2 regions of the Anaerotignum faecicola genome follow, and region 2 is predicted to be linked to the other one. Evidence: a T-box and tRNA genes for the amino acid it is inferred to sense, from the RefSeq annotation. Region 2 holds a T-box; the other holds one or more tRNA genes.

The links. The T-box of region 2 lies ahead of pheS (phenylalanine--tRNA ligase subunit alpha). A T-box ahead of a tRNA ligase gene usually reads a tRNA of that ligase, here a tRNA-Phe.
Region 1: it has a tRNA-Phe gene. The T-box ahead of pheS (phenylalanine--tRNA ligase subunit alpha) is inferred to sense a tRNA for this amino acid. The anticodon was not compared.

Annotation. Positions count from the first base shown of each region.
Region 1 is NZ_BHVZ01000001.1:1,108,228-1,113,127, forward strand. Features, by position in the region: gene EJE48_RS05395 (IMP dehydrogenase) at 1-180, opposite strand, end outside; gene EJE48_RS05400 (DUF6198 family protein) at 486-1,604, shown strand; gene EJE48_RS05405 (Gx transporter family protein) at 1,696-2,193, opposite strand; gene EJE48_RS05410 (NusG domain II-containing protein) at 2,198-2,560, opposite strand; tRNA gene EJE48_RS05415 (tRNA-Phe) at 2,690-2,762, opposite strand; gene rpsR (30S ribosomal protein S18) at 2,899-3,126, opposite strand; gene EJE48_RS12400 (single-stranded DNA-binding protein) at 3,154-3,597, opposite strand; gene rpsF (30S ribosomal protein S6) at 3,624-3,911, opposite strand; gene EJE48_RS05430 (DUF6773 family protein) at 4,059-4,505, opposite strand; gene EJE48_RS05435 (helix-turn-helix transcriptional regulator) at 4,527-4,721, opposite strand; gene EJE48_RS05440 (GNAT family N-acetyltransferase) at 4,896-4,900, opposite strand, start outside.
Region 2 is NZ_BHVZ01000002.1:217,649-222,548, forward strand. Features, by position in the region: gene pheT (phenylalanine--tRNA ligase subunit beta) at 1-1,239, opposite strand, end outside; gene pheS (phenylalanine--tRNA ligase subunit alpha) at 1,468-2,487, opposite strand; T-box leader at 2,572-2,794, opposite strand; gene EJE48_RS06860 (replication-associated recombination protein A) at 2,860-4,179, opposite strand; gene EJE48_RS06865 (sodium-dependent transporter) at 4,371-4,900, shown strand, end outside.

The DNA.
Region 1 (4,900 bases), on a different contig from region 2:
CTGCATCACTGCAGATACCAGAGGGATGTTCATTGTGAGCGCAGGTTCTTCCCCTTTTTTGAATTTAACAACGGGTGTTTTCAGGCTTACGTTATCCACCATGCACTGCTTGGAAGAATAGCCGGGTACCAGCAGAAATTCGCTGAAGGTTCTGGATGGTTCTGTGAAATAAATTGCCATTTTTCTTTCTCCTCCTGTGATTCTTTTCCGATTTTGATATAGAATACGCCATTCTGATTGTATTTAATATGTTGAAAATGATTTTAACACTAAAAAGCCGCTCATTCAAGGGGACTTTCGGGATTTTTGACTTTTTGTGGATTTCGTCGGTTTTTTCGGACAATTTCCGGCATTTTCGCACGTTTGTATACAGAGTACCCGAACGCCTTCTTTCGGGATATTCTGTTGACAAACTGCTTTCCTTGGAATAGTCTAATGAATGGACACAAAAACAAAAGAAAAAAGAGAAAGAGGGGGAAAGTTTTATGGAGAATACAAAGGGAAGCCGCCTTTTTGTGCGGATTCCGGCTTATGTCATCGGGCTTTTGATTATGACGCTTGGTGTGGCGATTTCGGTTAAGTCAAATCTGGGAGTTTCGCCCGTCAGCTCTATCCCCTATACCATCACCTGCGTGGTGGGCTTGGAAATGGGGAAAGCCACAATTCTGTTTCATGCTGTTCTGGTTCTGCTCCAGATTCTGCTACTGCGCAGAGCCTTTCAGGCAAAAAATTTATTGCAGATTTTTGCAGGGATTCTGTTCGGATATTTCACGACCTTCTGCAATTCGCTGATGGTGTTTTTCCCCGACCCGACAAATCTCATCGTGCGCCTTGCCATGATGCTGTTCAGTACGGGGCTGATTGCCTTCGGGCTGTTCTGGTATGTCCCTGCGGATATCATTCCGCTGGCAGGGGAGGGAGCAATGCTTGCCATCTCCAAGACCATTAAGAAGCCCTTCCCGACGGTTAAGATTGCCTTTGATGTGACCATGGTAGTCATTTCTCTTGTGACCTGTCTTATCTGCTTACATTCTCTCGGCAGTGTCGGCATCGGTACGATTGCCGCCGCCATTCTGGTCGGTATGGAGCTGCGCTGGATTACAAAAAAATGCGGCGCACAAAGAGACGCGATTCTCGGTGTTACGAAAAAAGAAACAGCGCAGTCGCCGTTGCTTGCCATCATGAAGCAGGAGGTTTATACCGTTTCCGAAGAAACCTCTATCCGCGATGCTCTGCACCTCATCACAGAAAAGAAAATCAGCGGCGTGCCTGTCACAGATGGCAGCCAGAACCTGATCGGCTTCCTTTCCGATGGGGATATCCTGCGCTTCCTTGCGGATGTGGAGCCGCTGTTTATCAATGCCTCCGCCTTGCAGGAGCTGCCGAATTTCGAGGAACGCACAAAGGAGCTCATGGCAATGCAGGTAAGGGATATCGCGAAAAAACAGGTCATTTCCGTCGGCGCGGAAATGGAATTGGGCGAGGTCTGCCAGATTCTCACCGAAAACCATATCAAGAAAGCCCCCGTTCTGGAAAATGGCAAAATGATTGGCATTATCAATATGAGCAACATCACAAAATATGTCCTTCGGAAAATGATGTAAACAAAAAACGGGTGCTTCTTTTGAAGCATCCGTTTTTATTTTGAAAGGGTTCGGGAAATGTCCCGTCTGTTTATTCCTCTGTCTAACCAAGTCAAAAACGTGGTTTCTGACTTAAATGCTTTAACGCCGTCTGTGCCACAATCCCAATCAGCACCCCCGTTACCACGCCCGAAACGAGCAGGAAGGGCAAATAATATGCCATCCGCACATTCTGCACCACAAGCGACGCAACCACAATCTGACCGACATTATGAAAAATACCGCCTGCAACGGAAACGCCGATCATGCTGAATTTCCCCGTTTTCTGCAAAAGCACCATCACCGCAAAGCTGCATAATGCCCCTGCCAAGCTGTAGAGCATGCCGGCAAAGCCTGCAAACAGCAGTCCCGAAAGCAGCACACGAATCAGCGAAACAAAAAATGCGCTTTTCGCATCCATAAAATAAAGCATGATAATCACAATCACGTTTGCCAGCCCCAGCTTCACTCCGGGAATCGGCACAGGCACGGGAATCATGAACTCCACATAGCCCATCAGTATCGCCAGTGCGGCAAACAGCCCGTAATAAGGAATTTTTCTGTAGTTCATGTTTTTACATCACCACCGCATCAAAATCACCGGGTTTGTCCCCCGTAACGGTTACAACAAGCTTATGAGGCAGGCAGACGATGGTTTCGCCTGTTTTCCTGATTTTTTTATGCTCCACGCAAATCTGGTCGCGGCAGTCCGCCTCACTTACGGTCACTTCCCCATCCTTCACGGTAATCACGTTGTAGCCGTCATCCGTATCAATGCGAATGCTGTCATCTTCGCCCAGAGGGAGAAATGCCTTGCTTTCTCCGCCCACGGTAATTTCCACGCCCTTGCCTTTTTCCGCCCCTGCGGAATAGAAAAACCAGATGCCGCCGGCGATGATAAGTGCCCCTGCAACCAGAAGAAGGTCTGTTTTTTTCATTTTCCTGCCGCCTTTCTGCGTCGGTCTCAAAAAAATATCGAAAAGCTCCTGAAAAACTCTGCATATAAGAAAAAGGAAGCGAATTGCTTCCTTTTTCGAGTAGTAGGATTTTCATGAATATTGCAAAAATGCCCAGAACCGGAATCGAACCAGTGACACGTGGATTTTCAGTCCACTGCTCTACCAACTGAGCTATCTGGGCATAAAAGTGCATCTGTCTGACGCGAGATTTATCATATCATACAAAGCAGGGCTTGTCAACCACTTTTTTTACAGCTTTTCCTGCTTTTCTGCTAAAAAAAGGGCGAAGCCTGCGCTTCGCCCGAAACAGTATCGAATTAGTCCTGTGTATAGGGCATCAGGGATACGTGTCTTGCTCTCTTGATTGCTGTTGTCAGCGCTCTCTGGTGCTTTGCACAGTTGCCTGTGATTCTTCTGGGAAGAATTTTGCCTCTTTCGGAAACATATCTTCTCAGCTTGCTGATATCCTTGTAATCAACTGTTGTTACTTTATCTGCACAGCACTGGCAAACGCGTTTTTTTCTGCGACCACGTTTTCTAATCATGATTCTAAGTCCTCCTTTTTCAAATTTTTAGAAGGGGAGATCATCATCTTCGATGCTTTCATCAATGGGATAGAAGCCATCGGAAGGGGCAGTCTGCTTGGGCGCGGGTGCGGTTGCAGCCGGTGCTGCATCTTTGTGGTTTTCAAAGGAAGCCTTGCTTTCCGCAAAGTATTGTTCCTCAACCACAACATCCGTACTCCAGCGTTTTTTGCCCTCGTTATCATCCCAGCTGCGCACCTGCAGCCGACCGATAATGCTGACCATCTGACCTTTTTTGAAGTATTTTTCCGCAAACTCACCGGCTTTGCCGAATGCAACGCATCCGATGAAGTCGGCATCCTGCTCGCCTTGACGTTTGAAACGGCGGTTGACCGCCAAAGTGTATCTGGCAACGGCTAAGGGCTCGGCTCCTTGGGAATATCTCACCTCAGGATCTCTTACCAGTCGTCCCATCAAAATCACTTTGTTCATAATCTTACCTCCTTCAATCCGCTTGATTAAGCGTCCTTACGGATGATCAGGTAACGCAGAACGTTTTCCATAATACGCATACGAGCTTCGATTTCTGCGGGTGCAGCAGCGGGTGCTTCGAATGTTGTGAAGCTGTAGAAACCTTCGTTTACCTTTGCGATTTCGTAAGCGAGCTTTCTTTTGCCCCAGTCATCAACCTTTTCGATTTTTGCACCGAATCTTTCCAGTGTAGCCTGTACCTTTGCTACCTCTGCTGCTCTGCCTTCTTCGTCCAGTGCGGGACTTAAAACCAGCGCCAATTCGTATTTGTTCATGTGGGTTACACCTCCTTTTGGACTAATGGCCCTTCTTCCTTGAGAAGAGCAAGGATTATTCATATCTGTCGGCAAACTGACCGACACTAAAACAGATTACCATAGAGAGCGGGAAAACGCAAGGATTTTTTTCGTTTTTTCCCGATTTTATTTGGTTTCGTCCTCCGCGTCATAGCGTTTTTCCAGGTTTTCCGCCCGTTTTTTCTCCGCATGGGAAAAAAGATACTGTATCGCAAGGAACAGAAGCACAAAGACCACAGGAGGCAGCAGTGCGGAAAAATCCCCGTTTGTCCATTCGCTTTTCCGCAGGAAAAAAGGAATTAGAAGGAGCAGCAGCAGGGTATCCAGAATGGTGCGCTTGCGGCTGTCCTGCCCTGTCCCCAGAACCACCTCCGTCTGGCGGATGCGCACCGCCTGATACACAGGCGCAAGAATCATAAGGATATATTCTGTCATGCACTGCGTAAGTCCCATGTGGAAATACAATGTCTTTATGCAGAAGGAGAGAACGACCACACACAGCATAATCCGCATCAGTTCGGCATAAATGCGGTTTCTGACCTGCAAGGTTCTCTCGTCTTGGTATTGTTTCATAAAAAAGCCTCCGTTTCGTTTTTATTCCTCCCAGAATAACTCATCCAGCGTTCTGTCCAATGCTTTGCAGATGGCAATGCAGAGATTGAGCGTCGGGTTGTAGTTCCCTGCTTCAATCATGCCGATGGTCTGGCGCGTTACGCCGACCAACTGAGCAAGCTGTTCCTGAGAGAGGTCCTTCGCGGCTCTTGCCGCCTTTAATTTCAGATTTTTCAAAGCATCACTCCTAAATGGTGTTTTTCGGATATCCTTGGGAGTGCTTTCCGGAGAGCACTCCTTATGCTTCAGTTATACAGTATATCCTTCTTAATGTCAAATATATATTGCATTTAATATAAAATAATTTGCAGAAAAAACGAAACAGAGGTATTTTTTATACAGAAAAACGGCTTATT
Region 2 (4,900 bases):
CTGCCAAGGCTCTCTCTTGTTGGGGTATTCATCCACAACGCCGGGCACAACCTCGCCGGCACCCAAAAGCTCAACCAGCTGCACCGCGCGGTTCACTGCCTCCAGTGCCAGATTGGGATCCAGTCCCTTTTCAAACTTGCTGGATGCGTCTGTACGCAGACCAACCTTTTTCGCTGTGATACGCACGTTCGGCCCGTCAAAGTTTGCGGATTCAAACAGCACCGCCTGAGAACCTTCCACAATCATGGAATTTTCGCCGCCCATTACGCCTGCAATCGCAACTGCCTTTTCGGGGTCGGCAATCACAAGCATGGAGGGGTCAAGGCTTCTCTCCTGTCCGTCCAGTGTTGTAATGGTTTCGCCCTCTTTTGCGTTTCTTACAATAATATGGCTGTCCTTGATGGTTTCGATGGAGAATGCATGCATCGGCTGACCCATTTCAATCATCACATAGTTTGTGATATCAACGATGTTGTTGATGGGGCGCACGCCTGCCATACGCAGTCTTTTTCTCATCCATCTGGGAGAAGGCCCGATTTTTACATTCTTTACCACTCTTGCAACGTATCTGGGGCAAAGGGTAGGGTTCTCAATCGTTACCTTAACATAATCCTCTGCCTTACCTTCCGCCTTTTCTGCCACCTTGATTTCAGGGTAATGGAAGGGAATGTCATAGGTTGCGGCAGCCTCTCTTGCAATCCCCAGAACGGAGAAGCAGTCGGGTCTGTTGGAGGTGATTTCGTATTCCACCACTTCATCCTTCAAATCCAGCACCTCAACAATATCCTTACCCAATTCTACGGGTTCGGGGAAAATATAGATGCCGTATTCGGGTGCTTCGGGGAAATCATGTCTGTCGCAGCCCAGCTCCTCCACAGAGCAAAGCATCCCTTCGGAAACAACTCCGCGCAGCTCGCCTGTGTGGATTTCCTTGCCGCCTGCGATAACAGAATTGTTCAGCGCAACAGGTACATAATCTCCCACTCTCACATTGGGTGCGCCGGTAACAATCGTTAAGTCCCTGCCCTGCCCTGCATCAATCGTGCAGATGACCAGCTTATCGGCATCAGGGTGCTTTACGATTTCCTTGATATAGCCTGTCACTACGTTTTTAATTTCACCGGCTACGGTTGTGTAGCCCTCTACTTTGGAACCGGACAACGTGATATCCTCAATAAAATCCTTGATATCCGCTGTAACGGGTGCATATTCTTTCATCCAAGACATAGGTACGTCCATGAAATTAACTCTCCTTTCTTCTATTGAGGACGCTGTCCTCAAACTCCTGCAAGAGATTCCCCTCTTTGCAGGCAGATATACTCAACTTGAATCCTGTTTTTGTTCTCATCCCTTTCCCCTCGTGGGGTGTGGGTACGCACCGCCGAACAGATGCGGCGGTTGCCCGAAGGGCAAGGTTTGCGAAGCAAAGCCTGCTTGAATCAACGCCCCGCAATCCTTTGCGGTCTATTAGAACTGCTTCAGGAATTTCGCATCGTTTTCAAACAGCAGACGCAGGTCTGTAATGCCGTATCTCTGCATTGCTACACGCTCCAGACCCATACCAAATGCAAATCCACTGTATTCCTCAGGGTCAATGCCGCTCATTTTCAGCACCTTTGGGTGTACCATACCACAGCCCAGCAGCTCAATGTAGCCCTCGCCCTTGCATACACGACAGCCCTCGCCGCCACAAGCAAAGCAGGTTACGTCCATTTCCGCACTGGGTTCTGTGAAGGGGAAGTGATGCGGGCGGAAACGAACCTTTGTATCCTCACCGAACAGCTCCTTCGCAAACACAGCCAATGCGCCCTTCAAATCGCCCATGGTTACGTTCTTATCAATTACCATGCCCTCTAACTGATGAAATACAGGGGAATGGGTTGCATCCACCTCATCGGAACGATATACCGCACCGGGGCAGACCATACGAATCGGCAGCTTGCCCTTTTCCATGGTACGCACCTGCACAGGAGAGGTCTGTGTACGCAGCAGAATATCCCCATTGATATAGAAGGTATCCTGCTCATCCTTTGCCGGATGGTTTGCAGGAATATTCAGTGCCTCAAAGTTATAATAATCCTTTTCCACCTCAGGGCCGTCAGCCACCTCGTAGCCCATGCCCTTGAAGATATCGCAAATTTCGTCGATTACAATGCTCATGGGGTGCTTATGCCCTTCGGGTCTTTCCTTACCGGGCATGGTTACGTCGATTTTTTCTGCCTCCAGTCTGTGTGCCAGCTCTGCCGCTTCCAGACGTTTCTTGCTTTCCTCCAGCATTTTTTCAATGCTCTGTCTCACTTCATTCGCCATCTGCCCGATGACAGGTCTTTCCTCTGCGGAAAGCTTGCCCATTTCCTTCAGAATGGCGGTCAATTCGCCCTTCTTGCCCAGAAATTTCACCTTTAAATCATCTACATCCTTGATTTCTCTTGCATCCTGGAATGCGCTCAGCGCTTTTTGCTGGATTTGTTTCAGCTTATCCTTCATTTTTGCTTTCTCCTCTCTTTTGCAAGGTTTTTTTCAGATTTTTACGGGGTGGGGCACACCCAAAAAGAAAAAGCCTCCGTCACACAAAGGGACGAAGGCTCGCGGTACCACCCAAATTCCTGCTATCACAGGCACTCTGATGCGTAACGAGCACGAAACGGGCTTTCCTACTGCTCTGTTCAGAAAGCCGACTCCGATGGGAACTTCCGCAGCTTCACAGGCTAAGGGCTCTTTCAGCTCAGGTTTCCCCGAAAGCCCTCTCTCTGGAGATGGTTCACTGCGTACTTTTCATCTTCACAGTCATTCAAATCATAATAAATTTATTTTAACATATCAAATCGGAAAGTCAAGAAATTTCCAAGAAAAATCCTGTTACTCCCCCTTCAGCCGCCTCAGATGCTCCTGCATGCGCCGCTCCACGCCGTTCTCCGTCATTGCATAATATACCGTGCCAACCAATTCATCCGGCAGATATTGCTGCTTCACATAATGTCCGGGATAATCATGTGCGTATTTGTAGCCTACGCCATGCTCCAATTCCTTCGCACCGCTGTAATGGCTGTCCTTCAGGTGCGGCGGCACCGTCCGAATCCGAATATTGCGTACATCGCTCAGCGCCTTGTCAATCCCAAGATAGGCGGCATTGCTTTTCGGCGCACAGGCAACGTATGTCACCGCCTGCGCCAAGGGAATCCGCCCCTCCGGCATCCCGATAAAATTGACCGCCTGCATGGCAGAAACCGCCACCTGCAAAGCGTGCGGATCTGCATTGCCGACATCCTCCGATGCACAGATAACAACCCGCCGCGCAATAAATTTCGGGTCTTCCCCTGCATAAATCATCTTCGCCAGATAATACAAAGCCGCATCTGGGTCAGATCCGCGCATGCTCTTGATGAACGCGGAAATCGTATCATAATGGTTGTCCCCATCCCTATCATAATTCAGCGCGCGCTTCTGGATACACTCCTGTGCCTCCTCCAAGGTAATGTGAATCGTTTTGTCCGTCTGCGGCTCCGTTGTCAGCACCGCAAGCTCCAAAGCGTTGAGCGCGGCTCTCGCGTCCCCGTTTGCCGTATTTGCAAGAAAATCCATCGCGTCCGCATCCATCCTCGCATGATAAACGCCCATGCCGTTTTTCTCATCCGTCAACGCCCGCTCCAGCAGCCTTTTGATGTCCCTGTCCTCAAGCTGCCGCAGCTCAAAGACAATCGAGCGGGAAACCAACGCCTTATTCACCTCAAAATAAGGATTTTCCGTTGTCGCCCCAATCAAAATCAGCGTCCCGTCCTCCACATGCGGCAGAAGGGCATCCTGCTGGCTTTTGTTAAACCTGTGAATCTCGTCAATAAACAAAATCGTCTTTTTGCCGTACATCCCAAGCTCCGCCTTGGCATCCTCCACCGTTTCCTTAATCTCCTTTATGCCTGCCGTTGTCGCGTTAATCTGGCAGAATTTGCTTTTCGTGGTGTTGGCAATGATTTTCGCCAGAGTGGTCTTGCCTGTCCCCGGCGGGCCATAAAAAATAACAGAGCTGAGCCTATCGCTCTGAATGGCTCTGTAAAGCAGCTTGCCCTTCCCGACAATATGCTCCTGTCCGACAAAATCCTCCAGGCAGCTTGGGCGCATCCTTGCCGCAAGCGGTGCCTCCTTGCCGCCCTGCAAGCTGCGGTTATATTCAAATAAGTCCATTTTTCTCACCGACTTTCCCTAAACACTCCTTCTATTTTATAGTAGATTTTCCTTTATTTCAAGGAAAAGAATCTGCCCGCTGTTCCTCAAAAAAATCATCCGATTCTGCACAATTTTCCGTTTTATTCTGTCCTTCTCCCGAAAAAAATGGTATACTACACAGGCATTTATCATTTATAAAGGAGAAACTTATGAAAAAACGTGATTCTTTTACCAACAGGCTCGGCTTCATCCTTGCCTGCGTGGGTTCCGCGGTCGGCATGGGCAATCTCTGGATGTTCCCGACAAGGGTCTCCCTTTACGGCGGCGGTTCCTTTCTGATTCCTTATTTTATCTTTGTTGTGCTGATTGGCGCAACAGGTGTCATCGGGGAAATGGCATTCGGGCGTGCGGCACGCTCCGGCCCTGTCAATGCCTTCGGTATGGCTCTGGAAAGCCGCGGCAAGCGCAAGCTGGGGGAGGCATTGGGGCTGATTCCCATGGTCGGCGCACTGGCAATGGCAATCGGCTACACCGTTGTCATGGGCTGGATTCTGAAATACGCCGTCGGCACATTTACCGGTGCAACCCTTGCCCCTGCGGATGTCGATTCCTATGCGGCAGCATTTGGCGGCATGGCAAGCGCCTTCGGCAATAACGGGTGGCAGATTGCGGCACTGCTCCTCTGCATCCTGATTATGATGATGGGCATTGGGCAGGGCATCGAAAAAGCAAATAAAAT